Regions from separate parts of the Streptomyces sp. NPDC107454 genome, predicted to be linked through region 3. Evidence: riboswitches for the same ligand, from Rfam matches in the RefSeq annotation. Region 3 holds a riboswitch; each other region holds the start of a gene.

Region 1 (9,956 bases), on a different contig from region 3:
GGCGGCGAACTCGCGCCCCTCGTCGGAGTCTCCCGCCTGGAAGATCACCGGGCGTCCCTGCGGGCTGCGCGGGACGTTGAACTGTCCCTGGATGTCGAAGTGTTGGCCCTGGTGCACAAAGGCTCCGGCCTTCGCGTCGCGCAGGAAGGTGCCGGTCTGCCGGTCGGCGACGATCTCGTCCCCGTGCCAGGAGTCGAAGAGCTCGTTCGCCGTGGTCAGGAACTCCTCGGCCCGGGAGTAGCGCTCCTCCTGCGGGAGGAAGCCGCCGCGGCGGAAGTTCTCGCCGGTGAAGGCGTCCCAGGAGGTCACCACGTTCCAGGCCGCGCGGCCGTCGGAGAGGTGGTCGAGGCTGGCGAACTGGCGGGCCACCTCGTAGGGCTCGTTGAAGGTGGAGTTGATGGTGCCGGTCAGGCCGAGGTGTTCGGTGACGGCGGCGAGCGCGGCGAGGATCGTGAAGGTGTCGGGGCGACCGACGACGTCCAAGTCGTAGACCTTGCCGCCCTGTTCGCGCAGTCGCAGCCCTTCGGCGAGGAACAGGAAGTCGAACTTGGCGCGCTCGGCGGTGCGCGCGAAGTGGGCGAAGGAGCTGAACTCGATGTGGCTGCCGGCCTCGGGGTCGCTCCACACGGTGGTGTTGTTGACGCCGGGGAAGTGCGCGGCGAGGTGGATCTGCTTGCGGGGCTTGTCCTGTGACGTGCTGCTCATGAGTGGGTCCCTCCGGCTCAGGCGGTGGCGGCGTAGCGGTTGGCGGGGCGGGAGAGGCCGAGCAGCCCGCGCAGGGTGTCGGACTCGTACGACTGCCGGAAGACGCCCCGGCGCTGGAGTTCGGGCACGAGGCCCCGGGTGACGGCGGGCAGGTCGTGGCCGAGTACGGCGGGCCGCAGCCGGAAGCCGGACAGCCCCGCCTCCGCCAGCTCCTGGAGCAGATCGGCCAGTTGGGCGGGCGTGCCGGTGAAGATCCGGGCATCGCTGGTGTACGGGTATCCGGCCAGGGCGTCGAGACGCTCGCGGCGGGCCGCAGCGACGCCCGGGTCGTCGTCCAGGAACACCACGAGGTCGCCGAAGAGGTGCAGGGGTTCGTCGGCGAGGCCGGCCGCCGTCCGCTCGGCGCGGATCTCGTCGACGATGGCACGGGCCTGGACGGCGTCGTGCGGGGTGACGTAACCGATGTCGGCGGCCCGGGCCACCAGCCGGTAGGGGACGGTCGCGTGGGCCAGGGCGCTGACGATCGGCTGGCCCTGCGGCGGGCGGGGGGTGATCGAGGGGCCCTTGACGCTGAAGTGCTTGCCCTCGAAGTCGATGTAGTGCAGTTTGTCGCGGTCGACGAAGCGTCCGGTGGCGACGTCCCGGATCTCCGCGTCGTCCTCCCAGCTGTCCCAGAGCCGGCGCACCGCTTCCACGTACTCCGCGGCCTCGTCGAAGAGGTCGGTCGTCAGCTCTCGCAGGGCCGGGCTGTCGAGGTCCTCGATGCGCAGCGGCGGGAGCGTACGGCGGCCGAAGTGCGCGGCTTCGTGCGCGCGGGCCGACACCTGCACCCGTAGGCCCGCACGGCCCGTGCTGACGTAGTCGAGGGTGGCGATCGCCTTGGAGATGTGGAAGGGCTCGGTGTGGGTGACGACGGCGGTCGGGACCAGTCCTATGTGGCTGGTCAGCGGGGCGACGCGGGCGGCGATCAGGACGGCGTCCAGGCGCCCGCGGACCTGGTCGGTGCGGCTGTCGGGCTCGGTGAGGTGCGAGGACTGGAGTCCGAGGGCGTCCTCGATGGTCACGAAGTCGAGGAGACCGCGCTCGGCCTCGGTGACCAGGTCCGTCCAGTACCCGGCGGTGAGCAGCTCACGGGGGCGGGCCACGGGCTCGCGCCAGGAGGCCGGGTGCCAGCCGGCGCCGTCGAGTGCGACGGCGAGGTGCAGATGGGGGGACGAGGGGGAGGAAACGGGCAGCGAAGATGATGCGGACACGGAGGGGGTGCCTTCCTGGTCGACCGTACGAGAGCGCGGCCCTCTACGCGCAGGGCGCGGCGGCGGGGTGACAGGTCAGGGACGACAGAGCGCGCCGGCCACGCGCTGGAGATCGATGTGCGGCCGGGAGTGCAGGTGCACACGGCGGCGCGGGACGAGCGCCATGACGCGGTGAGCGGACCCGACTCGCACGTCCCTCACCTCCGCCTCTGTGTTCCGGCGGGCCCGTGGCCGCGCCGGCATCGTGAATCCCTTCAACACAACGGTCCGCCTACGCCGTCTGTTCCTGCTGGGCGCCCGGAGGGCGTCGGGCCTCCGGGAAGCGGTCAGGAGTTGTCGAGCGGCAGGCCGGGCGGGTTGATCCGCGAGGTGCTGACGGCCTCGTTGGAGAGGTTCCAGGCGGCGAGCCACTTGGCGTACTGACCGTCCTTGATGAGGTGGTTGATCGCGTCGGCGACCGGCTTGGCCAGTCCGCTGTCCTTCTTCGCGGTGGCCGCGATCAGGCCCTGGAGGGTCGCGCCCGCGCCGGAGAACGTGCCCGCGTTGCGGGTCGGGCTGGGCGTCTTCGCTGTCTGGGTGACGTGGTACGAGATACCGGGGTTGGGTCCGAAGTAGGCGTCGATCTTCCCGCTGGACAGCGCCAGATAGACGCTGTTGTTGTCCTGGAAGTACTTGACGGTGAGCTTCTTGCCCTCCTTCGCGAGCTTCGCCCGCCACTCCAGCAGGAGCTTCTCCTGGTTGGTTCCGGCGCCCACGGAGACGGCCTTGCCGGCCAGGTTCTCGTAGTCGCCGGCAAAGTTCCAGGTGCTCTTCTTCAGCACCTCGAAGGCGAGGTTGTCCTGCCGGTAGGAGGCGAACTCGTACTTCTTCTTGCGTTCCTCGGTGTCCGTGACGTTCGTGAAGGCGACGTCGACCTTGCCGCTGTCGATGCCGACGAACAGGTTCTCCCAGGTCGAGTTCTTCACCTCCGCCTTCAGTCCGAGGACCGCGGCGACCAGTCGGCCGAGGTCGGGTTCGGCACCGGTGAGGGTCTTCTGGTCCTGGCCGACGTACGCCAGCGGCGGGAACCCGGCGGGCAGCGCGCCGACGCCGATGACCAGCTTGCCGCTCTTGGCGACGGACTTGGGCAGCTCGGCGCTGATGGACTTGACCTCGGACACCTTGAGGTCGGTCTGCCGCGCGGCGCCGTTGGACAGCGCGCCCACGGTGACGGTGCCGGCGGCCGCCCTGTCGGAGGTGGTGGCCGCGTCGCTCTCGCCTCCGCAGGCGGCGAGTCCGGCGGCGAGGGCGGTGACGGCGGTGGAGGCGGTGAGGCCGCGGAGGAGTCTGCTGCGGAGGGTGAGGGTGCGCATGGCTGTCCTTGTCCGATGCTCTTGAGTGAACCGTGAGGTGGGGAAGGCGCGGTGGGGGAAGGCGTGATGGGTGAAGGGGTGGTGCTGGTGGGTGAAGGGCTGGTGAGGGCGGGAAGTTCAGAGGACCTTGCTCAGGAAGTCCCTGGTCCGCGCGTGCGTCGGGTGGTCCAACACCGCGGTGGGTGAGCCCTGTTCGACGACGCGGCCCTCGTCGAGGAAGACGATCCGGTCGGCCACCTCGCGGGCGAAGCCGATCTCGTGGGTCACGATGACGAGCGTGGTGCCGCTGGTGGCCAGGTCCTTGATGACGGCGAGTACCTCGCCGACCAGCTCGGGGTCGAGGGCGGAGGTCGGCTCGTCGAAGAGGATGACTCCGGGCCGCAGCGCGAGAGCACGGGCGATGGCGACCCGCTGCTGCTGGCCGCCCGACAACTGGCGTGGATAGGCGTCGGCCTTGTCGCCCAGGCCGACACGGTCGAGGAGGGTGCGCGCGAGCTCCCTGGCCCCGGGCCGCTTCAGCCGTCGGGTCGCTACGGGCGCGGCCGCCACGTTGTCCAGCACCGTCAGATGCGGGAACAGATTGAAGTTCTGGAAGACGAACCCGATCCGGCCACGCTGGGCCAGGATCGCCCGCTCGGTCAGCTCCTTGAGCCGCTCGCCGTGCCGGCGTACGCCGATGAGCTCGCCGTTCAGGCTGACATGGCCGATCTCGGGCTTCTCCAGGTGGTTGATCACCCTGAGGAGGGTGGACTTGCCGGAGCCGGACGGGCCGAGGATCACGGTGACCTCTCCGGGCCGTACCGTCAACTCCACTCCGTTCAGCACGCGTTGGGTTCCGTACCACTTGTGCACATCGCGTACCTCGACGGCGGCCGGTCGGACCTCGAGCGTCTCGCCGGTCATATCGCCGCCTCCTTGCGGACCCGGGCCCGCAGATCACGCAGACCGGTGCGGACCTTCTGCAACGGGGTCGGCGGGAGGGAGCGCAGCGCGCCCCGCGAGTAGTACCGCTCGACGTAGAACTGGACGACGGACACGACGCTCGTGAGGATCAGGTACCAGGCGGTGGCGACCAGCAGCAGCGGCACGATGTCGCCGGGGTAGGTGGAGCCCATGCTCTGCACCGAGCCGAAGAGGTCGAGCAGCGAGACATAGAAGACCAGCGAGGTGCCCTTGATCAGGCCGATCAGCTGGTTGACGTAGTTCGGGGTGATGGAGCGCAGCGCCTGCGGGAACACGATCCTCGTGAACTGGTAGCCCTTGGGCAGACCGAGTGCGGAGGCCGCCTCGTGCTGGCCCTGGTCGACGGAGAGGATGCCGCCGCGGACCACTTCCGCCGCGTACGCCGCCTCGTTGAGGCTCAGTCCGACGACCGCGACGACCATGTCGGTGGCGAGCCGGGACTCGTCGAAGGTGAGGAGGGCGGGGCCGAAGGGGACGCCGAGGCTCAGCGTCTTGTAGAGCGCGCTGAAGTTGTAGAGGAAGAGCAGGACGACGATGAGCGGCACCGAGCGGAACAGCCAGATGTAGACCCAGCTCACCGCGCGCAGCACGGGGCTCCTGGAGAGTCGGGCCAGGGCCAGCAGAATGCCGCCGATCAGGCCCAGCACAGCGCTGTAGAGCGTCACTTCGAGGGTGATGAGCAGGCCGTCGAGGATCGTGGGACGCAGGAACCAGTACCCGAACCGGTCCCACTGGAAGAAGGGGTTGGTCGCCAGCCCGTGGACGATCTGGGCGACCACGACGAGCACGATCGCCGAGGCGATCCAGCGGCCGGGGTGGCGCAGGGGCAGCACGCGCTGTGCCGCGGCCGGGCGGGGCTCCGTCGTGCTCAACGGCACGGCGGAGCCCAGGGATTCACTCATGGAGGGCTCCAACGAACGCGGACACACCGCCGCCGGCCCGTACGACGGCGGTGCGCGCGGGGACAGACGGATGTCAGGGGGTACGGAGGGAGGAGAGGCTCACCGACAGCGCGCCGGCAGGGCGGCGGGCGAGGGAGGTCGAGCCGTGCGGACGTTCAACGCCGCGGAAGGCGGAAGCGGTCAGCCCTGACAGAGACAGCGGGCGCCGCGGGAGCTACAACACAGTGCGGTGGCGGGGCAGCCGTGGCGCCGCGAAGCGGTCGTCCCGTCAGCTGCGTACATCGCGTTCACCGTCACCATTCCGCCCCGCTGGGCCTCGAACGCACCGGAATCGATCCGGTCCGATGCGGCGTAAGTTAGGCACGGCCCCCAACGAATGTCAACGCGCCCTGGCCGGAACGACCACGTGGTGAGACCGCGCATATGCCTTCTTGACGGCTCCGCGGACCGCACCGAGACTGGCGGGGACGGTCACGATTGTCAGCGCCCGTCGTGCGGGTTTCTCCCGTTCGACGCGGTTATCGGCCCCGGCCCGCTGACAGGCAACCCTTCCACCGCGACGGGGTGCCCCGGGTGACGACCGGGTCCCGCCGGTGCGGCGGGGCAAGCGTGGTCTCGCCTCTCGCGAGCCCCGGACACGGGAGCGATGGGAATGGCCAGGAGGAACACGAACGGTCTGACCAGGCGCCTGCACATCGACCTGCAACGGGTCTCCAGCGCGTACTAGTCCAGGCGGTCCGTCCAGCGCGTACTGGTCCACGCGGTCCGTCCAGCGCGTACTGGTCCACGCGGTCCGTCCGGTCAGGCACGTCCCGCGAACCGGACCGGCCCGTACGTCAGCGCAGTCACTCCGTTCCGCCACCGCCGCCCAACGGGTCGCGGGGGCTTCGACGTTGCCTGGAGAGTCATGCCCAAGACAGTCTCGCTCGCCGCCCCTCGCCCCCACCGCATCCGCAGCCGCATCGGCGTCGGCCTGGCCGGCGGTTTCTACCCGGCGCCGCACCGCTATCAGCTGTACCTGGCCGAGGGCTGTCCGCGCTCGCTGCGCATCTCGATCACCTTGGAGCTGCTCGGTCTGCACGACTCGGTCGCCGCCACGCTGCTGACGCTTCCCGCCGAGACACCGGAGGCGTTCGCCGCACTGCGCGGCGCGTACGAGGCCACCTGGCACCACTACGACGGTCCGCTCACCGCGCCCGCGCTGTGCGACCGTTGGAGCGGACGGATCGTGAGCAACCACACGCCGGACATCCTGCGTGACCTCGCCGGACTGCCGGTCTGTCAGGGCGACGCCCGCCTCCCCCGGCTGAACCCACCGGCCCTCGTCGCGGACATCGACGCCTTGCGCGAACTCCTCGACCGGGACGTCACCCCCGCCGCGCCGCCGCTTGCGCGCACGACGGCACTCCAGTCGCTGGACCGTCAACTCGCCTCGCACGTATGCGCGTTGGGCGACGAGCTGACGGCCGCGGACGTCGACCTCTGGGTGGCCCTGACCCAACTCCGCCCGACGGAGTCCCTCTCCCCCTATGGACGGCTCCGGGACTACGTACGTCGGCTCGACGCCCACCCGGCCTTCCACGGCAAGGTGCGCTGAGCGCGTACGCCGGGGTCGTTGGGGCCGCAGGGCCCGGGCCCCGGCGCCGCGTCGGCTCAGCCCTTGGCGCGGGTGAAGACGAGCGTGCCGGTGACGGTCGTCAGGCCGCGGATCATGCCCATCTGGTTCCAGCCCATGTCGAACTGGTCGCGGTCCACGGTGAACTCCGCGGTGAGCGTGACGGTGTCGGCGCTCGCCCCGGTCACCCGTCCGGTGACGGGCTGCGGCCGGCTGATGCCGCGCACGGTCAGCTGCCCGTTGATCTCCACGGTGTCGTCCTGACCGAGGACGGCGTCGCGGACGGCGAAGGTGATCGTGGGGTGGCGGTCGGCGTCGAAGAGGTCGGCGGAGCGGAGGTGCGTGTCCCGCTTGGCGTTCTTCGTGTCCAGGGACGCGACATCCAGGGTGATGGTGCCGCGGGCGGTCCCGTCGGGCTGGACCTCGCCCTCTCCGGCGACTCCGGTGAAGGTGCCCTTCACGGTGACCATGCCCCACATCGTCTTGTGCTTGATGGCGACGGTGGTACGGGCGGGGTCGAGCTGCCACAGGCCGGTTTCGACAGCGACGGTCATGAGAGTTCTCCAGACGGTTACGGGCAGTGCACAGGGGTGCGCGACGCACGGGGCGCGCGGCACACGGGGACTGTGGGGACCATGCAGTCATCCAAATTTGGATGACTCCACGCTAGCCCGTTCTTCAAATTTGGACAACCGGTAGACTGTGACACTATGGCCGACCCTTCCGCCCCCGCTGACCTGCCCGAACGCGAGCCGTCGGGCGACGGTGAGCTGTTGCCCGCCCCGCTGCGGGCCTGGATGCGTCTCCTGGCGGCGGCCGGGGCGATCGAGCAGCAGCTGCGCACCCGTGTCAAAGACGCCCTCGACGTCTCGCACGACGAGTTCCTGGTGCTGTGCCTGCTGGCCGACCAGCCCGGATCCAGCCTGCGGATGACCCGGATCGCGGAACTGCTGGGCCGCCCCAAGACGCGGCTGACCTATCAGGTGGCGTGTCTGCAGCACGCGGGACTGATCACACGGCGCTCGGCGTGCGGCGACCGGCGCGGTATCGAGGTGGCCCTCACGGACAAGGCGCGTCGGCTGCTGCGCGAGTCCACGGGCCCGCTGGCCGACGCCGTCTCGCAGGCCATCGCACAGACGGCCTGCGCACAGCGCTACGAGGCCCTGCACGACTTGCTGCCACCCTCGCCGTGTCCCGGTACGGACTCCGGGCGGGTCGAGGGTGGTGATGCGGCCCCCGAGGGGCCGGGGAAGTAGCCCCTCAGGGGATGAACCGGCGGATCAGAACCCGGGGAAGACGCGTCGCAGGTCGTCCAGGGTGAGGGTGTCGCCCTTGAGGGTCACCTCGGCCGGGGTGTGGGTGGCGGCGTGGCGGCCGGTGACGAGCCGCAGCCACCACTCGGCCGGTGCGCTCAGGACGGCGTCGGGCTCGGCCGGCTCGTCGGTGAGCGCGATCGTCTCGACCAGGTCGAGCCCGAACGCGCGCCGGGGAGCGGTGGTGTGGACCGCGAGCCGAACCTGCCGCCCGTCGAGAGCCTCGACCTTGCCGAGGAAGCCGATGAGCAGTCCGGCCTGGTCGAGGAGAGGCTCGACCGCGGCGGGCGCCAAAACCGCCGTACGGTCGAAGGCCACCTCGACGTCCCAGGTGTGGTGGGTGAACTCGCTGAGCCGCAGGCCCGCCACCGTCGCGACGTCCACGGGCGCGGGCAGGAAGCCGAGGTCGACCCGGAGTTCGGCACGGGCCCGCGGGTCGAGAGCCTCGTACCCGCGCACCAGCGCCTCGTTGGCGGTCACGAAGCTCTCGGCGCGCTCGACCGGGGACATCGCGTCCCAGCGCGCCCACACCGACTTGTTGAAGTCGCCGTCCCTGGGCCCGGTGCCGTTCAGCGCGCCCTCCAGGGAGGCAAGGCCGATCTCCGCGCCGCTGCCCAGGTGGCTGAGGACCTGGGACACGTCCCACTCCGACGCCCCGGACGGCCGGGTGAGGTCGGCGGTGGCGAGCCCGTGCACCACGGCGGTCAGGTAGTCGTGTCCGCCGCGCAGGGCGTCGATGGTCCGGTCGGCACGGTCGTTCATGTCTCAACTCCGTCGAAGTGGCAGCGGTTTGTGTCGGTACGGAGGGTTCAAGGGTTCACACCGCGGTCTGGAAGGACCGCTTGGAGAAGCCCATCATGAAACCCTCGACAGTGGTGCGCACCGCCCGGTCGGCACTCGGGGCGGCGCCCAGCGTGACGAACAGCGGAATGTAGTGGTCGACCGTCGGATGGGCGTACGGCATTCCGGGCGCCCTGGTCCGGAAGGCCGCGAGTTCGTCTACGTCGCCGCGGGCGAGCGCGTCGGCGACCCAGGTGTCGAAGTCCGAGGACCAGCCCGGCACTTCGCCCTTCGTCAGCATCTCGCGGGTGAGGAAGGGCAGCCCGTGCGTCATGAAGCCCGAGCCGATCACGAGGACGCCCTCTTCCCGCAACGGGCCGAGCCGGGCGCCGAGTTCCAGAAGCCGGCCGGGGTCGTGGGTGGGCAGGCTGAGCTGGAGCACCGGGATGTCGCCCAAGGGGTACATGGCCATCAGCGGCACCCAGGCTCCGTGATCGAGGCCGCGGGAGGGGTGCTGGTGCAGCGACTCGCCGTCCGGCATGGTCCCGGCCACGCGGTGCGCGAGGGCGGTCGCGTCGGGGGTGTCGTACGTCATCGTGTAGTACCGCGGATGGAAGCCACCGAAGTCGTAGACGAGCGGGGTGTGCGCCGCCGGGGCGGACAGGCACAGCGGTGCCGCCTCCCAGTGTGCGGAGACGATCAGGACGCTCTTCGGCTTCGGCAGGGACTGGGCCCACTCGAACAGTTCCCGCAGCCATGGTCCGTCGTCGAACAGCGGGGGCGCGCCGTGACTCAGGTACAGAGCGGGAAGCGGTCCGTCGGCGGGCGTCCACGCGCGCTGGGACCGGGCTCGCGGCAGCGCGTCGACCAGGAACCGGTCGTACGCTCCGGCGGGCACCTCGGGATCAAGGAGGGAGTTCATGCCGGTCCTTACGTGAGTGAGGGCGCCCCGGCCTGCGGGTTCAGGTTATTAACTTGAACATTCAAGTTTGACTGTAGGTCACCCCCTCGGAGACGTCAACCAAACGGCCGCGGACACAGGCGCCGGAGGTCCGAAGAAGAACGCCGTACGC
Region 2 (9,956 bases), on a different contig from region 3:
AGCTCGGCCGCGAAGTCGAGGATCGCGTCGACCACGGCGTCCGGACCGCGCTGGCGGCCGGTGGCGCGACGGGCCTGGTGGAGGAGCTCGCCCTCCGGCCCGACCAGGGCGGCCTTCATCCCGGTGCCGCCCACATCGAGGGCGATGACATGTCTCACGGGGACAGTGTCGCCCCTTACCCCAGGAGAGGTCTAGTCCACTCGCGTGGTGTAGACCTTGTATCCGCATTCCGAGACGGATGCAACGGACGCAGAAGCAAAGACGGGCAGCCTCGGGACAGGGGCGGCCGGGGGTTGGGAGAAGTGCGGTGCAGCGGCGTAGGACAGGACGTAGGACGGTACTGATCGCGGCGGCGTCCGCGCTGGGCATGACGGCGACCCTCGCGGGCTGCGGCGGCTCGGCCGGTTCCGGGGACGTGACCCTCAGACTCGTGGCCGCCGACTACGGGGACTCCAAGGCCAACAGCTCCCAGAAGTACTGGGACGAGCTCGTGAAGGCCTACGAGGCCGACCACCCCGGGACCAGGGTCGAGGTCACCGTCTACCCGTGGACGGACGTCGACCGCAAGGTCAAGGAGATGGTGGCGCGGGGCGACGCCCCCGACATGGCGCAGATCGGCGCGTATGCCGACTACGCCGACAAGGGCGACCTGTACAGGGCCGAAGAGGTGCTCTCCATACCCGTCCAGGCCGACTTCGTCGCGCAGCTCACCGATGCGGGGAAGATGAACCGGGTGCAGTACGGCATGCCGTTCGCCGCCTCCACCCGGGTGCTCTTCTACAACAAGAAGCTGTTCGCCGCCGCGGGTCTCAGCGCGCCGACGACGTGGAGCGAGCTGGCCGCCGACGCGCGGGCGCTGAAGGCCCGGGGGGTGAAGATCCCGTACGCGCTGCCCCTCGGTCCCGAGGAGGCGCAGGCCGAGACCATGCAGTGGCTGCTGAGCGGCGGCGACGGCTACACCGACGACGTCGGCACCTACAGCCTCGACTCCGCGCAGAACGTCGCCACCCTCACCTGGCTCAAGGACGACCTGGTCGGCAAGGGGCTGACCGGACCGGTCGCGCCCGCGAAGCTCAATCGTGCGGACGCCTTCGCGGCGTTCGCGCGCGGCGAGGTCGGGATGCTCAACGGGCACCCCACGCTGATGAAGATGGCCGCCGACAAGGGCGTGACGTTCGGGATGGTGCCGATGCCCGGCGTCCGCGGGAAGACCCGGGCCGCGATGGGTGTCGCCGACTGGATGATGGCCTTCAAGAAGAACGGCCACCGGGATCAGATCGGTACGTTCCTCGACTACGTCTACAGCGAGAAGAACGTGCTCGCCTTCTCGCACAAGTACGACCTGCTGCCGGTCACGACGTCCGCGTCCGAGGCGATGGCGGCGGACAGCGACGACGCGGACCTCGCCCCGTTCCTGAACGAGCTCCCCTCCTCCCAGCTCTATCCGGTCGGCAAGACGTCCTGGGCCGCTGTCAGCGCCGACATCAAGAAGCAGATCGGCAAGGCGGTCTCCCCGGACGGCAGCCCGGCCGGGATCCTCGGCTCGCTCCAGCAGACGGCGACCACGATGGACTCCGCGGGGTAGCTCCGCTGTCGGTGGTGGGCGCTACGGTGCGGTCATGGACGAACTGAGCGGGAGGGAGCGGGGGATCCTCGCCATGGAGCGCCGTTCCTTCGCGGGGCCCGGCGCGAAGGAACGAGCGATACGCGAGCAACTCGGCCTCGCCCCCGTCCGCTACTACCAGCTCCTCAACGCCCTCCTCGACGACCCCCGCGCCCTCGCCCACGACCCGATCACGGTCAACCGCCTCCGCCGCATCCGGGACACCCGCCGCGCGGAACGCTGACACCGCCCGGTGTGACTCGGTGAGCCGTGGGTGCGCCCGGGAGCGCGCCGATAGGGTCGGAGCATGGGCAGCCACTCGGAAGACCCGGAATCCCCGGACGTCACGGAACCCTTGCCGACACCCGTGACCCCCGCCGGACGCGACGGCCTCGACGCCATCCTCACCCGGCCCGACCGGGCCGTCATCGCGCTCGACTTCGACGGAACACTCGCCCCCATCGTCGCCGACCCGGAGCAGGCCCGCGCCCACCCCGACGCGGTCCCCGCCCTCGCGGCCCTCGCCCCGAAGGTCGCCTCCGTCGCCGTCGTCACCGGCCGCCCGGCCGGCGTGGCGGTCCGCCACGGCGGCTTCGCGGGTGTCCCGGGCCTCGACCACCTCGTCGTCCTCGGCCACTACGGCGCCGAACGCTGGGACGCCCGCACCGGCACCGTCAACGCCCCCGCCCCGCACCCCGGTGTCGCCGCCGTCCGCGCCGAGCTGCCCGGGGTCCTCGACGGGATCGGCGCCTGGCACGGCACCTGGATCGAGGAGAAGGGCCGCGCGGTCGCCGTCCACACCCGCCGCGCCGAGGACCCCCGGGCCGCGTTCGAGGCACTGCGCGAACCCCTCACCGACCTCGCCACCCGCCACGGCCTGATCGTCGAACCCGGTCGGATGGTCCTCGAACTCCGTCCCCCGGGCATGGACAAGGGCGTCGCCCTCCTGGAGTACGTCCGCGAGGTCCACGCCGAGGCCGTCATGTACGCCGGCGACGACCTGGGCGACCTCCCCGCCTTCGCCGCCGTCGACAAACTCCGCTCGGACGGCGTCCCGGGCCTGCTGGTGTGCAGCGGCAGCGCGGAAGTCACCGAACTGGCCGAACGAGCGGATCTCGTCGTCGACGGCCCCGCGGGAGTCGTACACCTGCTGAAAGCACTGGCGGCGCACTAGCGCCCCGTAGGGGCGCGAGGAACTGCGCGACCGGCCCCCGCACCCGCAGCCGGCGAACTCCCGACTCAGCCCTCCAACTCCCGCAACTGGTCGAGAAACCACTGCGCCGGAGGCAACGCCGTCCCGGCGGCAGCCAACCGCTTCGTACGTTCCGCCCGTTCCCCCGCCGGCATGGTCAGCGCCGCGTCCAGCGCCCGCGCGGTGCTGACCACGTCGTAGGGGTTCACCACCACCGCGTCCTCGCCCAGCTCCTCGTACGCCCCCGCCTCCCGGGAGAGCACCAGCACGCACCCCTCGTCGGAGACGACCGGCACCTCCTTGGCGACGAGGTTCATGCCGTCGCGGATGGGGTTGACGAGGGCGACGTCGGCGAGCCGGTAGGCGGCCAGGGAGCGGGCGAAGTCGTCCTTGACGTGGAGGACGACCGGGGTCCAACCCGGGGTCCCGTACTGGGAGTTGATCTCGGCCGCCACCCTCTGGACCTCGGCCGTGTAGTCGCGGTAGACGGCCAGGTCCTGACGGGAGGGGTAGGCGAAGGCCACGTGGACGACGCGCTCGCGCCACTCCGGGTGGTCCTCCAGCAGCTGCCGGTACGCCAGCAGGCCCCGCACGATGTTCTTCGACAGCTCGGTCCGGTCGACCCGCACGATCGTTCTGCGGCCCTCGCCGATCTGCTCGCGCAGCGCGGCCATACGGTCGGCGACGTCCGCCTCGTGCGAGCGCCTGCGCAGGAAGTCCGCGTCCGCGCCGAGCCCGTGCACGCCGATCCGGGTGTCGCCGAGCCCGCCGACGAGCGCGTCGCAGCAGGCGGTGAACGCGTCCGCCCAGCGCTGGGTGAGAAAGCCCAGCCGGTCCGCGCCGAGCATGCCGCGCAGCACCTGTTCGGCGATGTCGTCGGGCAGCATCCGGAAGTAGTCGACCGGCGCCCAGGGGGTGTGCGAGAAGTGGCCGATCCGCAGGTCGGGGCGGAGCTCGCGGAGCATCCCGGGGACGAGGGTCAGGTGGTAGTCCTGGACGATCACCACCGCGCCCCGCGCGGCCTCCGCGGCCAGCGCTTCGGCGAACGCGCGGTTGTACGCCTCGTACGACGCCCACTGGCGCCGGAACTCCGCGTCGAAGACCGGCTCCAGCGGGGTCTGGTACAGCATGTGGTGGACGAACCAGAGCACGGAGTTCGCGATGCCGTTGTACGCGTCCGCGTGCACGTCGGCGTCGATGTCCAGCATCCGTACGCCGTCCTCGGCGACCCCGCGCCGGACCGCCTCGCGGTCGCCGTCGCCGAGCGCCGAGCACACCCACAGGGCCCCCGCGTCCGGACTGATCGCGGAGAGGCCCGAGACCAGCCCGCCGCCACCGCGCCTGGCGCGCAGCGAGCCGTCCTCCTGGACCTCGTAGGTGACCGGGCCGCGGTTGGAGGCGACGAGGATGTCGTGGGCGCCTTGCGTTGAAGCCATGCCTCGAAACTTAGCCCCGGGTGGAAACGCTCAAACGTTCCCTTCAGCCGTATGCCGTCCGCGGGCCGGTGGGGGCTTGTCGCGCAGCCCCGCGCCCCTGACGGGGCGCTTCTACGCCGCCCTTCGTTTCTGGTATTCGGAGATTTCGACCATCGGCGGACGTTCCTCCGTGTCCACCGAGTACGTGCGCGGCTCGAAACCGTCCCCGCCCCGTTCGAACTGGGTGAGGGCCGGGCGGATCAGGTGGCCGCGGGCCAGCCGGAGCTGGGCCGTGCGGTAGATCGCGGCGGACATCCGGCCCAGCGCCTGCCCGTCCTGGTGGCGGTGCTTGCGCACGCCCACGTCGACCTGGGCGAGCGCGTCAAGGCCCACCAGGTGCAGAGCGTCGACCAGCATGCCGAGCTCGATCCCGTACCCGACGGGGAACGGGAGCTGTTCGAGCAGCGAGCGGCGGGCCGCGTACTCCCCGCCGAGCGGCTGCACGAAGCCGGCCAGCTGCGGCCAGTGCATGTTGAGGAGGGGGCGGGCCATGAGTTCGGTGACCCGGCCGCCCTGCCCCGCCGCGCCGCCGAGCGGACGGTCGTACATCGCCTTGACGAGGTCCACACCGGGCTCGGTGAGCAGCGGCCCCACGATCCCGGAGACGAAGTCCGAGGAGAACTCCCTCAGGTCCGCGTCGATGAAACAGATGATGTCGCCGCTCGTCACGAGGAGGGAACGCCACAGCACCTCGCCCTTGCCGGGCACGGCCGGGATGCGCGGCAGGATCTCGTCCCGGTGCACCACGCGCGCGCCCGCCGCGGCGGCCACCTGCGAGGTGCGGTCGGTCGAGCCCGAGTCGACGACGACGATCTCGTCGACGAGGGGCACCTGCTGCATCAGGTCGTGGCGGATGACGGCGACGATCTCGCCGACCGTCTCCTCCTCGTTCAGCGCGGGCAGGACGACGCTCACCGAGGAGCCCGTGGCCCGTTTGGCGGACATGAGTCTGTGGAGCGGGCGATCGGCCACGGACCAGGAGCGATTGCTCAGCCAGCGCTCAGTTTCCTTCAGCACGGTCTGCGGCTCCTCACTGTCTGATCACCCGGTGTCTCACGGTGTGATCCATCTCGCGGTTCGGACGACTATCTCAACTGTCCTGGCCTTCGGTTACAGTCTTGAACAACGCGGATGACCATCGCATGTCGTAGATCATCTGCGGACCATCGCTCCACACGCACCACCGCACGACACAACCGAATACCGCTCATCCAGAGGGGCAGAGGGATACGGCCCGATGAAGCCCCGGCAACCCTCCAGCTGGTCCAGTCACATTGATGTGGCGAGGCTCCCGGCTCGGGAAGGTGCCAAATCCGTCTCACGGCGAAGTGCGCTGTGAGGAAGATGAGGAGAAAGGGCCTCGCCTCCATGGCTGCGCAGACTGTTGCAGATTCGACTGTTGCAAGCACCACGAACCCTGTCGCGGGCGACACCACCACCGTAGTCGGTGTGGATCTCGGACCCGCCGCCGCGCTTTCCTGCCGCGAGTGCGGTCACCGCGTGCCGCTCGGCCCGGTGTTCGCCTGCGAGGAGTGTTTCGGCCCGCTGGAGATCGCGTACGACTTCTCGGCCTACGAAACCGAAGAACTCCGGGCGCGCATCGAAGCGGGCCCCGCGAACATCTGGCGCTACGCGCCGCTGCTGCCCGTCCCGGCCGACGTCGCCGACAAGCCGAACATCAACCCCGGCTGGACCAAGCTCGTCAAGGCCGACAACCTCGCCCGCGAGCTGGGCGTCGAGGCCGGCAAGCTCTTCGTCAAGGACGACTCCGGCAACCCGACGCACTCCTTCAAGGACCGCGTCGTCGCCCAGGCCATCGAGGCCGCCCGCGCGTTCGACTTCACCACTCTCTCCTGCTCTTCCACGGGCAACCTCGCCGGCGCCGTCGGTGCCGCCGCCGCCCGCGCCGGCTTCCGCTCCTGCGTGTTCATCCCGCACGACCTGGAGCAGGGCAAGATCGTCATGGCCGCGATCTACGGCGGCGAGCTCGTCGGCATCGAGGGCAACTACGACGACGTGAACCGCTTCTGCTCCGAGCTGATCGGCGACCCGGCCGGCGAGGGCTGGGGATTCGTCAACGTCAACCTGCGGCCGTACTACGCGGAGGGCTCCAAGACCCTGGCGTACGAGATCTGTGAGCAGCTGGGGTGGCAGCTCCCCGACCAGCTGGTGATCCCCATCGCCTCCGGCTCCCAGCTCACGAAGATCGACAAGGGTCTTCAGGAGCTGATCAAGCTCGGACTGGTCGAGGACAAGCCGTACAAGATCTTCGGTGCCCAGGCCGAGGGGTGCTCGCCGGTGTCCGTCGCCTACAAGGCGGGCCACGACGTCGTACGGCCCCAGAAGCCGAACACCATCGCCAAGTCGCTCGCCATCGGCAACCCGGCCGACGGGCCGTACGTGCTGGACATCGCGCGGCGCACGGGCGGGGCCGTGGAGGACGTGAACGACGAGCAGGTCGTCGACGCGATCAAGCTGCTCGCGCGGACGGAGGGCATCTTCGCGGAGACCGCCGGTGGTGTGACGGTGGGCGTGACGAAGAAGCTGATCGAGAGCGGGCTGCTGGACCCGACGCTGACCACCGTCGTGCTGAACACCGGTGATGGTCTGAAGACGCTGGATGCGGTGGCCGGTACGGGGCTCACCGCGACGATTCGCCCCAGCCTCGAGTCCTTCCGGGAAGCTGGGCTCGCGTAAGCGTCGTTGTTCGTCTGCGGGCCGGTGGGGGCTGGTCGCGCAGTTCCCCGCGCCCCCCAAAAGCCCTTACCCGACCGGAGGTCACAAGAATGAGCGTTTCCGTCCGCATCCCCACCATCCTGCGCACCTACACCGGTGGTCAGGCCGAGGTGACGGCCGAGGGTGGGACCCTCGGTGAGGTCATCGCGGATCTGGAGAAGAACCACACGGGTATCGCCGCGCGCGTCCTGGACGACCAGGGCAAGCTGCGCCGGTTCGTCAACGTCTATGTGAACGACGACGACGTCCGCTTCGAGCAGGGTCTGGAGACGGCGACGCCGGACGGCGCGGGCGTCTCGATCATTCCCGCCGTCGCCGGCGGCTGACCGCCTCGCGAGCCGTTACCCAGGGTGAGATAGTTACCCTTGGTAATGCCAATTACCGAGAGTTCATCGAATTGCCCCCTCCGTGAGAGAAGCGGAGGGGGCAATTCTGCATGGTTGAGCGCGGTACAGTTGGGGAAGCCGCTCCACTTTGCATGCCGGGCGCATATGAGTTCGCGCCCGAAGTCCGGCAAGAAGTAGCCAAAATGCCCCGTGCTTTTGAGCCTTATATGGCTTTTATGGGGCCCGACTTGCCCTGAATCTTCGCAAATTCTCCCCATATTCCCGATCGGTCGTGCCCGGAATTCTCGTCCGATTGACCTGTTGCAGACGGCAGTTGGACAGATACATTCAGCCGCGGTCGACGCGTTCCGGCGCACACCCCCAACCGTTGGGGGGTGAGGTCTGACCCGGGTCCGCGAAGTGCGGTCCTGTGCAAGGGCCAGTAATAGGGGAGTTAGGCATGGCTCAGGGCACCGTCAAGTGGTTCAACGCGGAGAAGGGGTACGGCTTCATCGCGGTCGACGGTGGTGCGGATGTATTCGTCCACTACAGCGCGATTCAGATGGACGGCTACCGCACCCTGGAAGAGGGTCAGCGGGTCGATTTCGAGATCTCGCAGGGCCAGAAAGGGCCGCAGGCGGACATGGTCCGACTCGCGACCAGCTGAAGCACGCGCCGACTGACTGTTCGACGTGACGAAGGGCTCGTATCCCCTGGGGTACGAGCCCTTCGGCCTGCCCGCACGCGGCCGTGGACCCGCTCGACACCGCCGTGGGCCCGCTCGCGCACCGGCGCGACGCGCGGGTTGCGCGCCCCTTCTCACCTGCGGATCAAGGGAAGGCGCTTGCACTCGGCAGGGGCGAGTGCTAATCATTGGCGTTAGCACTCTGAAGGTGAGAGTGATAACGAAGGACCGGGTCGGTGAGGCCCGCAGGCCAGGTGGTGCAAGGAACCACGGGGCAGGCAGGCCGTCCGTCGCGGGCGCCAGCGCGGTCCGGAGCAATCCACCCCAGTCCGGGAGGACCACTTCACATGGCCAAGATCATCGCGTTCGACGAGGAGGCACGGCGCGGTCTCGAGCGCGGGATGAACCAGCTCGCCGACGCCGTCAAGGTCACCCTTGGCCCCAAGGGCCGCAACGTCGTCCTCGAGAAGAAGTGGGGCGCCCCCACGATCACCAACGATGGTGTTTCCATCGCCAAGGAGATCGAGCTCGAGGACCCGTACGAGAAGATCGGCGCCGAGCTGGTCAAGGAAGTCGCCAAGAAGACGGACGACGTCGCCGGTGACGGTACGACCACGGCGACCGTTCTCGCCCAGGCGCTCGTCCGCGAGGGCCTGCGCAACGTAGCCGCCGGTGCCAACCCGATGGCTCTCAAGCGCGGTATCGAGAAGGCCGTCGAGGCCGTCTCCGGTGCCCTCCTTGAGCAGGCCAAGGATGTCGAGACCAAGGAGCAGATCGCTTCCACGGCCTCCATCTCCGCCGCCGACACCCAGATCGGCGAGCTCATCGCCGAGGCGATGGACAAGGTCGGCAAGGAAGGCGTCATCACCGTCGAGGAGTCCCAGACCTTCGGTCTGGAGCTTGAGCTCACCGAGGGTATGCGCTTCGACAAGGGCTACATCTCGGCGTACTTCGCCACCGACATGGAGCGTATGGAGGCCGTCCTCGACGACCCGTACATCCTGATCGCCAACTCGAAGATCAGCAACGTCAAGGACCTGCTGCCGCTCCTCGAGAAGGTCATGCAGTCCGGCAAGCCGCTGCTGATCATCGCCGAGGACGTCGAGGGCGAGGCCCTGTCGACCCTGGTCGTCAACAAGATCCGTGGCACCTTCAAGTCCGTCGCCGTCAAGGCTCCGGGCTTCGGTGACCGCCGCAAGGCCATGCTCGGCGACATCGCCATCCTCACGGGCGGCGAGGTCATCTCCGAGGAGGTCGGCCTCAAGCTGGAGAACGCGGGTCTGGACCTGCTGGGCCGTGCCCGCAAGGTCGTCATCACCAAGGACGAGACCACGATCGTGGACGGCTCCGGCTCTGCCGACCAGGTCCAGGGCCGGGTCAACCAGATCCGTGCCGAGATCGAGAACTCCGACTCGGACTACGACCGCGAGAAGCTCCAGGAGCGCCTGGCGAAGCTGGCCGGCGGCGTGGCCGTCATCAAGGCCGGTGCCGCCACCGAGGTCGAGCTCAAGGAGCGCAAGCACCGCATCGAGGACGCCGTTCGCAACGCGAAGGCGGCCGTCGAGGAGGGCATCGTCGCCGGTGGTGGCGTGGCCCTCATCCAGGCCTCCTCGGTCTTCGAGAAGCTCGAGCTCTCGGGTGACGAGGCGACCGGCGCCAACGCCGTGCGGCTCGCCCTGGAGGCCCCGCTCAAGCAGATCGCCGTCAACGGTGGTCTCGAGGGTGGCGTCATCGTCGAGAAGGTGCGCAACCTGCCCGTCGGCCACGGCCTGAACGCCGCGACCGGTGAGTACGTCGACATGATCGCCGAGGGCATCATCGACCCGGCGAAGGTGACGCGCTCTGCCCTGCAGAACGCCGCCTCCATCGCCGCGCTGTTCCTGACCACCGAGGCCGTCATCGCCGACAAGCCGGAGAAGGCCGCCGCGGCCGCTCCGGG
Region 3 (9,956 bases):
GCCTTGTCCAGGTAGTCGTCCGGGTTCGAGGAGAGGAACAGCGCCACGGAGGGGTCGATGCCGCCGGTGCGGTACTGGGCGCTGGCCATCGAACCGAGCCCGTCGCGCAGGGCGTTCAGCTCGTCCTGGCCGCGGGCCACGTTGTCCTGCAGGGTGCTGATTTCCTTCTCCAGCTTGTCCTGCTTCTCCTTGGCCCCGTCGAGCTTCTCGGTGGCCTGCTCGGTCTCCTCGTAAAGCTTGTCGACCTTGCTCTTGACCTCGTCCTTGCTCGGCTTCTCGCTGGGCGCGGCGTTGGCGGCGTTGGCGCTGAGCACAACGGCAGCGGCGGCGGCGGTGGTGAGCACGGTCACACGGGTGCGGCTCGGCTGCTTGGGTCGACGGTGGGACGCCACGAAGGCGAGCTCCTTCTTCCTCCAGCCGCCTGCCGAGACGCCGACGGGCGGTGTCCCCCCACCGTCACTCCCAATGAGTGATCACCCGAGTGGAGGTTCGAGCCCAGACCCTAGTGACCCTCCTGTGATCAGTTCAAATCCAAACCTGAAAATTCTTCGTCACCCAGCGCATTCTTTGCACTCAACTCACGTGCAGTGATGTGGGGCTGACGCTACGTTGCGTGAAGGTTTCGCCAATTCGGGCACAACGCCTGGATGTTACGGATGGGACGTACGGGCCCTTTGGTGCGTACGGTGCAGATCGCCGACGGCTGTCTCAGCCGCGCGAGAAGCGCTTGAGAAGCACCACGGAGGCCACCGGGCGAGCGCCGGCCTTGGCGATCCCGTCGGCCACCTCACGGTCGGTGGAGACCACGATGACGGGCCGGCCGGGCGGCTCGGCGCGCACCAGCTGGCGGATCAACTCGTCCGCCGTGACGCCCGCCTTGGAGAACAGCACCCGCACCCCGCGCGGCGGTGCGAGCAGCACGGGCGCCGCCAGCTCGGCCCCGTCGAAGACACACGTCACCTCGGCCCCGGTCTGCGCGGCGAGCTGCGAGAGCTGCCCCAGCAGCCTGAGGCGCTGCTTCTCCAGCGGCATCTGCGGATAGCCGGTCTTGGTGACGTTGTAGCCGTCGACGACCAGATGCGCCTGTGGCAGCGCGAGCAGCTGGTCGAGGATCGCGGGATCATTTTCGGACAGGGCACGGGTCGCGATGTCCTTGGGCGTCATGCGCCCCGGTTCGACCGCGTCCACGGTCTCCGCCGGCCGCACGGACACGGGCGGCAGCGCGAGCTCCCGGCGCAGCCCCTGGGCCGCCTCCAGCACGGTGTCGAGCAACAGCCGTACGCGCATGTCCTCGACGCTGCGACCCTCGCGCGCCGCCTTGCGGGTGGCCTCCAGGGCCGCCTCGGCCTCGGAGAGCCGTGCCTTGAGCCGCCGGGTCTCGCTCTCGGCGGCGGACACCTGGGCCTGCCCGTCCGTCCGCGCGGTGTCCATCTCGCCCTGCAGCTTGCGCAGCGCGGCCTCGCCCCGCTTGACGTCGCTGAGAGCGCCGCGCAACTTGCGGTGAAGCGATTCCGCTTCCCTCTTCGCGGACTCCAACTCCGTGCGCAACCGCTCGGTTTCGGCCTTGGTCTGACCACGTGCCTGCGCGAGCTCCTCGCGCAGTCGCTCCAGCTCCGCCCGGCTCTCGTCGTCGGCGCGCTCGGCGTCCGCCCGCAGGGCCTCCTCGCCCGCGGCGGTCACCAGCTTCACCCAGCCCGTGGGGCGCAGCACATAGGCCGCGGCCGCCACGTCCAGCGGATCCGCGGCCGGCGGCGGCGCGCCCGAGTCGAGGGCGCCGGCCAGCTCCGACTGCGCCTCTCTGAGCTTCTCGGCGATGCGCTGCCGGAACAGCGGATCGGTCTCCAGCGCGGCCGCCATGGCGTTGCCGGCGAACTTCGCGCGCCGGTTGGGGGCGAACCGCGCATACTGCCGCAATTGGGCGGGCAGTTCGGCGACGGTCAACCCGCCGAAGCCGTCCGACACGATCTGTACGACCCGTCGGCGCACCCCGTCGGGCAGCGGACGGTCGAGCACCTCAGCGGCGCCGTCGTCCGGCTCCCCGCCTGTGGTCTCCACCATCCGTCACCCCAATGTCTGTGCGGGGCCCGCTCCCTCAGGAGCCGGCGCCCGGCCTGTCCACCAGTTCCACCTGGTCCACCGCGTTGCACCACCGGCAGCGCACCGACTCGATGGTCTCACTGACCACCTTGCGCTCCTCGACGTTCGGCTCACCGGCCAGGTCGAGGTGCACATACTCGACGACCTTGGACGAGCGGGTCACGTCGAATCGCGTGAGGTTGCCGCAGAGTGTGCAGCGCCAGCGAGTCTCGGCGGTCGGGAGGGGAACCGTCATGTGGCAGTCGCTTTCCTTCTAGTGTCCGTCCAACGCCGGTCTCCGGCGCGTGTGGCTCGTTACCCTACGGCCTGGCGGGTACTCGACGCTCGGCCGTCCACGGCGGCGAGGCACTCTGCGCGCATCGGTCCGGTTACGTCATGCTCTGTCCCATGATCAGCACCTGGGGTACGGCGGTCGGCAGGACGATGCGCGGTCAGTCCGCGCCGGTGACGTACGGGCTGATCTTCCTGTGCTGCCTGATCTTCCTGATCGGTCCCGCCTCGGGACTCAATCCGTCGTTCGGCACCGGGGACGCGCTGGTGGTCGCCCAGCGGGCGTACTTCCGGCGCTGGGGCGTGATCCCCGCCGAGCTCTTCGACGGGACCCCGAGCGCCTGGCTCACCCCGGCCACGGCCCTGTTCATCCACGGCAGCTGGCTCCACCTTCTGGGCAACATGCTCTTCTTCTACGTCTTCGGAGCGATGACCGAGGAACGCATGGGCCACGTCCAGTTCGTCGTCTTCTACGTGGTCTGCGGCTACCTCGCTCTGCTGGGTTACGCGATCGCCAACTCCGGCTCCGAGCAGACCCTGGTCGGCGCCTCGGGGGCGATCTCCGCGGTCCTCGGAGCGTTCCTGTACCTGTTCCCCAGGGCCCGGGTGACCAGTCTCTTCCCGTTCCTCTTCTTCTTGCCGCTGCGCTTCCCCGCCTGGGTCGTGCTGCCCTTCTGGGTGACCCTGCAATGGCTGGCGGCGGGGCGCAGCCCCTCGGGCCCCGGGGTCGCCTATCTGGCCCACCTGGTGGGCTTCTCGCTGGGGTTCGTCTACGCGTGGGTGCGGTTCGGGCGGCCGACTAGAGTGAAAACCCCAGCAGCAGCACCCGAGGGAGAAAACCAGCCGTGATCACCGCGATCGTGCTCATCAAGACCAGCGTGGACCGGATCCCCGAGATCGCCGAGTCGATCGCCGCGCTGGACAGTGTCAGCGAGGTCTTCTCCGTCACCGGTACGTACGACCTGATCGCCATGGTCCGGGTGAAGGCCCACGACGACCTGGCGGACGTCATCCCCGGCAAGATCAGCAAGATCCCCGGCGTCGAGGGGACGGACACCCACGTCGCGTTCCGCACGTACTCCCAGCACGACCTGGAAGCGGCGTTCGCCATCGGCCTCGACAGCTAAGGACTGTCCCGTAATCCCCGGTGGGCGCACGACGACAGCTACGGCACCTCGCCGCGTTGTCGGATCGCCCGAATACACCCAGTATGAGGACGACCCTCCGCCTTGCGATGCACCGCATCTGACGCCGCGCGCTGATCCACCGGGGATTACGGGACAGCCCTTAGGCACAGCCGCGCGGCCTTTCGGGGATGTGGGGGCGGAGCCCCCACGAACCCCCGGCCGGCCTCAGACCGCCGGGACGCAGCGGCCGTCCTCCGTGCGGTAGTTCCACTTCGCCCCGTCCCGCACCAGTTCCCGCACCGCGCGCACGAACCGCTCCACGTGCTCGTCGGGCGTACCGGCCCCGAAGCTGACGCGGATCGCGTTGAGGGACTTCTCCCCGGGCGCCGCCTCGGGCGCTCCGCACTCCCCCTGCGTCTGCGGATCGCTGCCGAGCAGCGTCCGCACCAGCGGGTGGGCGCAGAACAGACCGTCCCGCACCCCGATCCCGTACTCGGCGGACAGCGCGGCCGCGAAGTGCGAGCTGTTCCAGCCCTCGACGACGAACGAGAGGACGCCGACGCGCGGGGCGTCGTCGCCGAAGAGCGACAGGACGCGGACCTCGGGCACCTCGGCCAGACCGGCGCGGACGGCCCCGATCAGCTGCTCCTCGCGGGCGACGAGCGTGTCGAAACCGGCCTCGGTCAGCGCCTTGCAGGCGGAGGCGATGGAGTAGGCGCCGATCACGTTCGGCGAACCGGCCTCGTGCCGGGCCGCGCTCTCGTGCCACTCCACGTCCACGCCGCCGTCCACCCGCCGCGTGACCTTGCGGCTGGCGCCGCCGCCCGCCAGGTACGGCTCGGCCTCGCGCAGCCAGTCGGCGCGGCCCGCGAGCACGCCGGAGCCGAACGGCGCGTACAGCTTGTGCCCGGAGAAGGCGACCCAGTCGACGTCGAGGTCCCGCACGGACACCGGGTGGTGCGGGGCGAGCTGGGCGGCGTCCAGGACGATCCGGGCATCGTGCGCGTGCGCGGCGGCGGCCAGCTCGCGCACCGGCCACAGCTCGCCGGTGACGTTCGAGGCGCCGGTGACGCAGACCAGGGCCGGGCCGTGGGGGTCGCGGGCGGCGAGGGCCCGTTCCAGGGCCGTGACGGCCTCCTGCGGGGTGCGGGGCGCGTTGAGGTAGGTGACCCGGGCGTCCTTCCACGGCAGCAGTGAGGCGTGGTGTTCCGTCTCGAAGACGAACACCTGGCAGTCGGCCGGAAGGGTGGCGGCGAGCAGATTGAGGGAGTCGGTGGTGGAGCGGGTGAAGACGACCTGGTCGTCGCCCCGGCAGTCGAGGAACTCCGCGACGGTCCTGCGGGCGTTCTCGAAGAGGTCGGTGGACAGCTGGGAGAGGTACCCGGCGCCGCGGTGCACGCTGCCGTAGTACGGGGCGTACGCGGCGACGTCGTCCCACACCCGCTGGAGGGCGGGGGCGCTGGCGGCGTAGTCGAGCGCGGCGTAGGTGACCTCACCGCCGGTCACGAGCGGGACGGTGACATCTCGGCCCAGAACAGGCAGAGGGGCACAAACGGTCTGGTCGGCGGCAGCGGTGGAGACAGACATGGCGAGCTCCTGTGAGAGGCAGGCGGAATCGCTGCGCGGGCCGGGCGCACATGGGTACGGGTGTGCGACTGCACGGCTCGGCGCAGGGAGGAAAGGCAAAAGGGTGTGCGGAGGCGGGGCTCTACGCCCTATCGCATTCGCTTGCTCACAGAAGGCTCCCTCGAACGACCAGGACCCCTGGGCTGTATCCACTCAGAAGAGGGCGAGGGGTCCGCGCTTGCCGTAGACCTCGCTGCCTACGGCCTGGTCTTCACCCGGGGCACCCCGCCACGGACGGAGGGTTGCCGGACAGCCGGCCGGGGCCTGATGGCTGTCGCTCATGACCTGATATCGCATCCTGCCACAAGATCTTCCGCTCGCAACCCGGCGTCCGTATGCCGGGACGCCGGGTGGGGGCCCCAAAAGATCGCGCAGTTCCCCGCGCCCTTGAAGGGGCGCGGGGAACTGCGCGGGCACCCCCCACCGGCCCGCGGACTACGACTGGCTCGCGGCCACCCAGCGTTCCAGCGTGCGCTTCGCCGCCCCCGAGTCGATCGCCTGCGCCGCCTTCGCCATGCCGGCGCGGAGCTGGTCCGCGAGCGGCGCGTCGGTCGGGGACAGGGCGACCAGGGCCGCCGCGGAGTTCAGCAGCACAGCGTCCCGTACGGGCCCCGTCTCGCCGCCCAGCAGGCGACGGGCGACGTCCGCGTTGTAGGACGCGTCGGCGCCGCGCAGGGCCTCCACGGGGACGAGTTCGAGGCCGACGTCACGCGGGTCGAAGCGCTCCTCGGTGACCTTGCCGCCGCGGACGATCCAGACCCGCGACGTCGCGGTGGTGGTCAGCTCGTCCAGGCCGTCGTCGCCGCGGAAGACGAGCGAGGAGTTGCCGCGCTCGGCGAACACGCCGGCCACGATCGGCGCCATGCGCAGGTCCGCGACTCCGACGGCCTGTGCCTTCACCCGCGCCGGGTTCGTCAGCGGACCCAGCACGTTGAACGTGGTCCGGATCCCCAACTGACCGCGTGCCGCCGCGACATGACGCAGCGCCGGGTGGAACTTCACCGCGAAGCAGAAGGTGATCCCGGCCTCCTCCGCGACCTCGGCCACCCGCTTCGTCGTCAGGTCCAGATTGACGCCGAGCTTCTCCAGGACGTCCGAGGCACCGGACGCGGAGGACGCGGCCCGGTTGCCGTGCTTGACGACCTTGGCGCCGGTCCCGGCCACGACGATCGACGACATCGTGGAGATGTTCACCGTCTTCGCGCCGTCACCGCCCGTACCGACGATGTCGACGGTGTCCCCCGGCACCTCGATCACATTGGCGTGCTCGTACATCGTCCGGACGAGACCGGAGATCTCCTCGACCGTCTCGCCCTTGGCCCGCAGCGCCACCGCGAACCCGGCGATCTGCGCGTCCGTCGCCTCGCCGCTCATGATCCGGTCCATCGCCCAGGCCGTGTCGTCCGCGCTCTGGTCGCGGCCCTCGAGCAGGCCGTTCAGCACCACGGGCCAGGAACGGCCCGCCGCGGTGTTGCCTCCAGCGGGGTTCACAGCGCTCATAAGCCGCTCCTGGGTCCGTCGTCCCGGCAAAGGGACGTCTTGTGTAGATGGGAACACCCTATCCAGGCCCGGAGACGGCAAAGAGCCCCCGTCCAGGCAATGGACGGAGGCTCTCGCCGTGGCGATCAGTGAAGACCGGTCAACCGGTCGGAGGATCAGTGGTGGCCGTGGCCGCTCGTGATCTCCTTGTACTCCTCGACCGTGGGCTTGGGGATCTGGCTGTCCTCCCCGTAGAAGCCCTCGCTGAGCTTGGAGCGCAGCCTCTCCGAGCCCTTCACCTTGCGCTCGACACCGTTCTCGTCGACCGTCGCGCCGATCTCGGCGGGCTGGTACTGCTCGTGAGCGGTGAGCGTGTGCAGGGCCTCCTGGCTGAGCGGCTCGTGCACCTCGATGAACTCACCGTGCGGCAGGCGCTTGATGATGCCCGACTCGCGGCCGTGCAGCACCTTGTCCTTGTCGCGGCGCTGGAGGCCGAGGCAGACCCGCTTGGTGATGATGAACACGATCACCGGCACGACGAAGAAGCCGACGCGCACGAACCAGGTGATCGAGTTGATCGACAGGTGGAAGTGCGTGGCCCAGATGTCGTTGCCACCACCGACGAGCAGGACGAAGTACCAGCTGATCCAGGCGGCACCGAACGCGGTCCGGGTCGGGACGTTGCGCGGGCGGTCCAGGATGTGGTGCTCACGCTTGTCGCCGGTGACCCAGGACTCGATGAACGGGTAGACCGCGATCGCGACCAGGACCAGCGGGAAGATCACCAGCGGGATGAACACGCCCAGCACGAGCGTGTGACCCCAGAGGTTGATCTCCCAGCCCGGCATGACACGGATCAGACCCTCGGAGAAGCCCATGTACCAGTCGGGCTGGGCGCCCGTGGACACCATGTCCGGACGGTAGGGGCCCATGGACCAGATCGGGTTGATCGAGGCGATCGCCGCGATGGCCGCGATGACACCGAAGACCAGGAAGAAGAAGCCTCCGGCCTTGGCCATGTAGACCGGCAGCAGCGGCATGCCGACGACGTTGTTGTTCGTCTTTCCGGGGCCCGCGAACTGTGTGTGCTTGTGGTAGAAGACCAGGATCAGGTGGCCGACCACCAGGCCGAGCATGATGCCCGGCAGCAGCAGGATGTGGACCGAGTAGAACCGCGCGACGAAGTCGCCGCCCGGGAACTGGCCGCCGAAGAGGAAGAACGCCAGGTACGTGCCGACGACCGGCACGGACAGGACCGCGCCCTCCATGAAGCGGACACCGGTGCCGGAGAGCAGGTCGTCCGGGAGCGAGTAACCGGTGAAGCCGGTGAACATGCCCAGGACGAACAGCAGGAAGCCGAACAGCCAGTTGACCTCACGCGGCTTGCGGAACGCACCCGTGAAGAACACGCGCATCATGTGCACGAACATGCCGGCGAGGAAGACCAGCGCCGCCCAGTGGTGGATCTGCCGGACCAGCAGACCACCGCGCACCTCGAACGAGATGTGCATGGTCGAGTTGAACGCCTCGGACATCAGCTGTCCCTGCAGGGGGACGTAGCTGCCGTGGTACGTGACCTCGTTCATCGACGGGTGGAAGAACAGCGTCAGGTACACACCCGTGAGGATGATGATGATGAAGCTGTAGAGGCAGATCTCACCCAGCATGAACGACCAGTGGTCGGGGAAGATCTTGCGCATGTTGGACTTGGCCAGGGAGTAGATCCCGAGCCGTCCATCGGCCCAGTCGGCGACTTTCTCGCCGGCCGGAGCCTTCTCGCGCGAGGGGCGCGAGTCGGAAGTGGTGGTAGTGCTCATCCGCGCTCCCAGAAGGCAGGACCGACGGGCTCTTCGAAGTCGCCGAGCGCTTCGAGGTAGCCCTGTTCGTTCACACCGATGCGCAGCTGCGGCAGGGCGTGACCGGCCGGGCCGAAGATCACTCGGGCACCGTCGGAGAGGTCGAAGGTGGACTGGTGGCAGGGGCAGAGCACGTGGTGCGTCTGCTGCTCGTACAGGGAGATCGGGCAACCGACGTGGGTGCAGATCTTCGAGTACGCCACGATGCCCTCGTGCGACCAGGCGAGCTCGCGCTTGTCCTTGATGTTCTCCGGCTGGAGCCGGACGATCATCAGGGCCGCCTTGGCGATCTGGAGCTGGAAGTCCTCGTCGTGCTCCTCCAGGCCCTCGGGCTTGGCGAAGGTGAGCGAGCCGACGGCGACGTCGGAGGCGCGCAGCGGCTCGTTCGTGTTCATGTTGACGAGCAGCTTGCCCTTGGACCAGAGCGTGTGGCGCAGCTTGGTGCCGGGCAGCGGACCCAGGTCGCGCAGCAGCATGACGCCGGAGAGCGGGAACAGGGCCAGCGCGCCGAACATCGTGTTGCGGATCAGCTTGCGGCGGCCGAGCGCGGACTCCTTGGCGCCCTGCTTGAAGTCGGCCAGGACCTTGGCCTTGACCTCGGGCTCCGCCTCGATCGGGTGACGCTGGTCGGCGATCTCCACGTCGGACATCAGGGTGCGGGCCCAGTGGACCGCGCCCGCGCCGATCGAGAACAGCGCCACACCGAGGGTCATCCCCAGCGCGAAGTTCAGCGCGCTGATGTGCCCGAGCGGGAAGACGAAGATCGACTGGTCCCTCGGGATCGCCACGTACGAGGCGATGAAGCCGACGGTGGCCAGCATCGACAACGTGAACAGCATGGCGACGACGCGCTCGGACCGCTTGGCGGCCCGCTCGTCGATGTCCTGGATGCGGGGCTCGTGGGGCGGCAGGCCCGGGTCCGCGAACGGGTTGGTCTCGTCCGCGAGGGCTACCGCGCCGTGACCGTGCTCGTCGACCTGCTCAGCGGGCAGGTTCTCTTCTGGAATGTCTTGGCTACTCATGACTTCTTGGCCTTTGCGGTCCGAGCGGCGACCCAGACGGCGACGGCGACCAGGGCGCCAAGACCGAAGATCCAGCCGAAGAGGCCTTCACTGACCGGCCCGAGGCCACCCAGCTCCAGACCGCCGGGGCTCTCGGTGTCGTCACCGTTGACCGCGTTGAGGTACGCGATGATGTCCTTCTTGTTCTTCTCCGACAGCGTGGTGTCGGGGAAGGACGGCATGTTCTGCGGGCCGGTCTGCATGGCCTCGTAGATGTGCTTGGGGTCGACACCCTCAAGGCTCGGCGCGAACTTGCCGTGCGTCAGCGCGCCGCCCTTGCCGGTGAAGTTGTGGCACTGCGCGCAGTTCGTACGGAAGAGCTCGCCGCCCTTGGCGATGTCCGCGCCCTCGGGGCTGACCTGGCTCTTCGTAGGCACCGTGGGACCAGCGCCCAGCGAGGCGATGTACGCCGCGAGCTGGTCGATCTCGGCCTGCGAGTA

The links. A riboswitch is a leader RNA that binds a small molecule or an ion and turns the genes downstream of it on or off. The one in region 3 is predicted to bind S-adenosylmethionine.
Region 1: linked by a shared signal. The riboswitch ahead of ACZ69M_RS08965 (putative leader peptide) and the one ahead of ACZ69M_RS46780 (aminotransferase class V-fold PLP-dependent enzyme) in region 3 are both predicted to bind S-adenosylmethionine.
Region 2: linked by a shared signal. The riboswitch ahead of thrC (threonine synthase) and the one ahead of ACZ69M_RS46780 (aminotransferase class V-fold PLP-dependent enzyme) in region 3 are both predicted to bind S-adenosylmethionine.

Annotation. Positions count from the first base shown of each region.
Region 1 covers NZ_JBVJPA010000003.1:289,000-298,955, forward strand. Annotated here, with positions in the region: gene ACZ69M_RS08935 (NtaA/DmoA family FMN-dependent monooxygenase) at 1-705, opposite strand, end outside; gene ACZ69M_RS08940 (LLM class flavin-dependent oxidoreductase) at 723-1,958, opposite strand; gene ACZ69M_RS08945 (putative leader peptide) at 2,034-2,201, opposite strand; gene ACZ69M_RS08950 (ABC transporter substrate-binding protein) at 2,285-3,310, opposite strand; gene ACZ69M_RS08955 (amino acid ABC transporter ATP-binding protein) at 3,428-4,213, opposite strand; gene ACZ69M_RS08960 (amino acid ABC transporter permease) at 4,210-5,175, opposite strand; SAM riboswitch class IV at 5,645-5,791, shown strand; gene ACZ69M_RS08965 (putative leader peptide) at 5,828-5,902, shown strand; gene ACZ69M_RS08970 (glutathione S-transferase C-terminal domain-containing protein) at 6,083-6,772, shown strand; gene ACZ69M_RS08975 (YceI family protein) at 6,829-7,344, opposite strand; gene ACZ69M_RS08980 (MarR family winged helix-turn-helix transcriptional regulator) at 7,501-8,046, shown strand; gene ACZ69M_RS08985 (maleylpyruvate isomerase family mycothiol-dependent enzyme) at 8,071-8,865, opposite strand; gene ACZ69M_RS08990 (dioxygenase family protein) at 8,921-9,805, opposite strand.
Region 2 covers NZ_JBVJPA010000013.1:226,158-236,113, reverse strand. Annotated here, with positions in the region: gene ACZ69M_RS32095 (ROK family protein) at 1-158, opposite strand, end outside; gene ACZ69M_RS32090 (ABC transporter substrate-binding protein) at 308-1,585, shown strand; gene ACZ69M_RS32085 (DUF3263 domain-containing protein) at 1,620-1,847, shown strand; gene otsB (trehalose-phosphatase) at 1,911-2,777, shown strand; gene ACZ69M_RS32075 (alpha,alpha-trehalose-phosphate synthase (UDP-forming)) at 2,843-4,231, opposite strand; gene ACZ69M_RS32070 (glucosyl-3-phosphoglycerate synthase) at 4,343-5,287, opposite strand; SAM riboswitch class I at 5,475-5,621, shown strand; gene thrC (threonine synthase) at 5,639-6,967, shown strand; gene ACZ69M_RS32060 (MoaD/ThiS family protein) at 7,057-7,332, shown strand; gene ACZ69M_RS32055 (cold-shock protein) at 7,793-7,999, shown strand; gene groL (chaperonin GroEL) at 8,365-9,956, shown strand, end outside.
Region 3 covers NZ_JBVJPA010000028.1:88,128-98,083, forward strand. Annotated here, with positions in the region: gene ACZ69M_RS46755 (C40 family peptidase) at 1-392, opposite strand, end outside; gene ACZ69M_RS46760 (NYN domain-containing protein) at 709-2,058, opposite strand; gene ACZ69M_RS46765 (hypothetical protein) at 2,093-2,332, opposite strand; gene ACZ69M_RS46770 (rhomboid family intramembrane serine protease) at 2,485-3,216, shown strand; gene ACZ69M_RS46775 (Lrp/AsnC family transcriptional regulator) at 3,213-3,494, shown strand; gene ACZ69M_RS46780 (aminotransferase class V-fold PLP-dependent enzyme) at 3,720-5,081, opposite strand; SAM riboswitch class IV at 5,290-5,406, opposite strand; gene trpD (anthranilate phosphoribosyltransferase) at 5,556-6,620, opposite strand; gene qcrB (cytochrome bc1 complex cytochrome b subunit) at 6,776-8,416, opposite strand; gene qcrA (cytochrome bc1 complex Rieske iron-sulfur subunit) at 8,413-9,477, opposite strand; gene qcrC (cytochrome bc1 complex diheme cytochrome c subunit) at 9,474-9,956, opposite strand, start outside.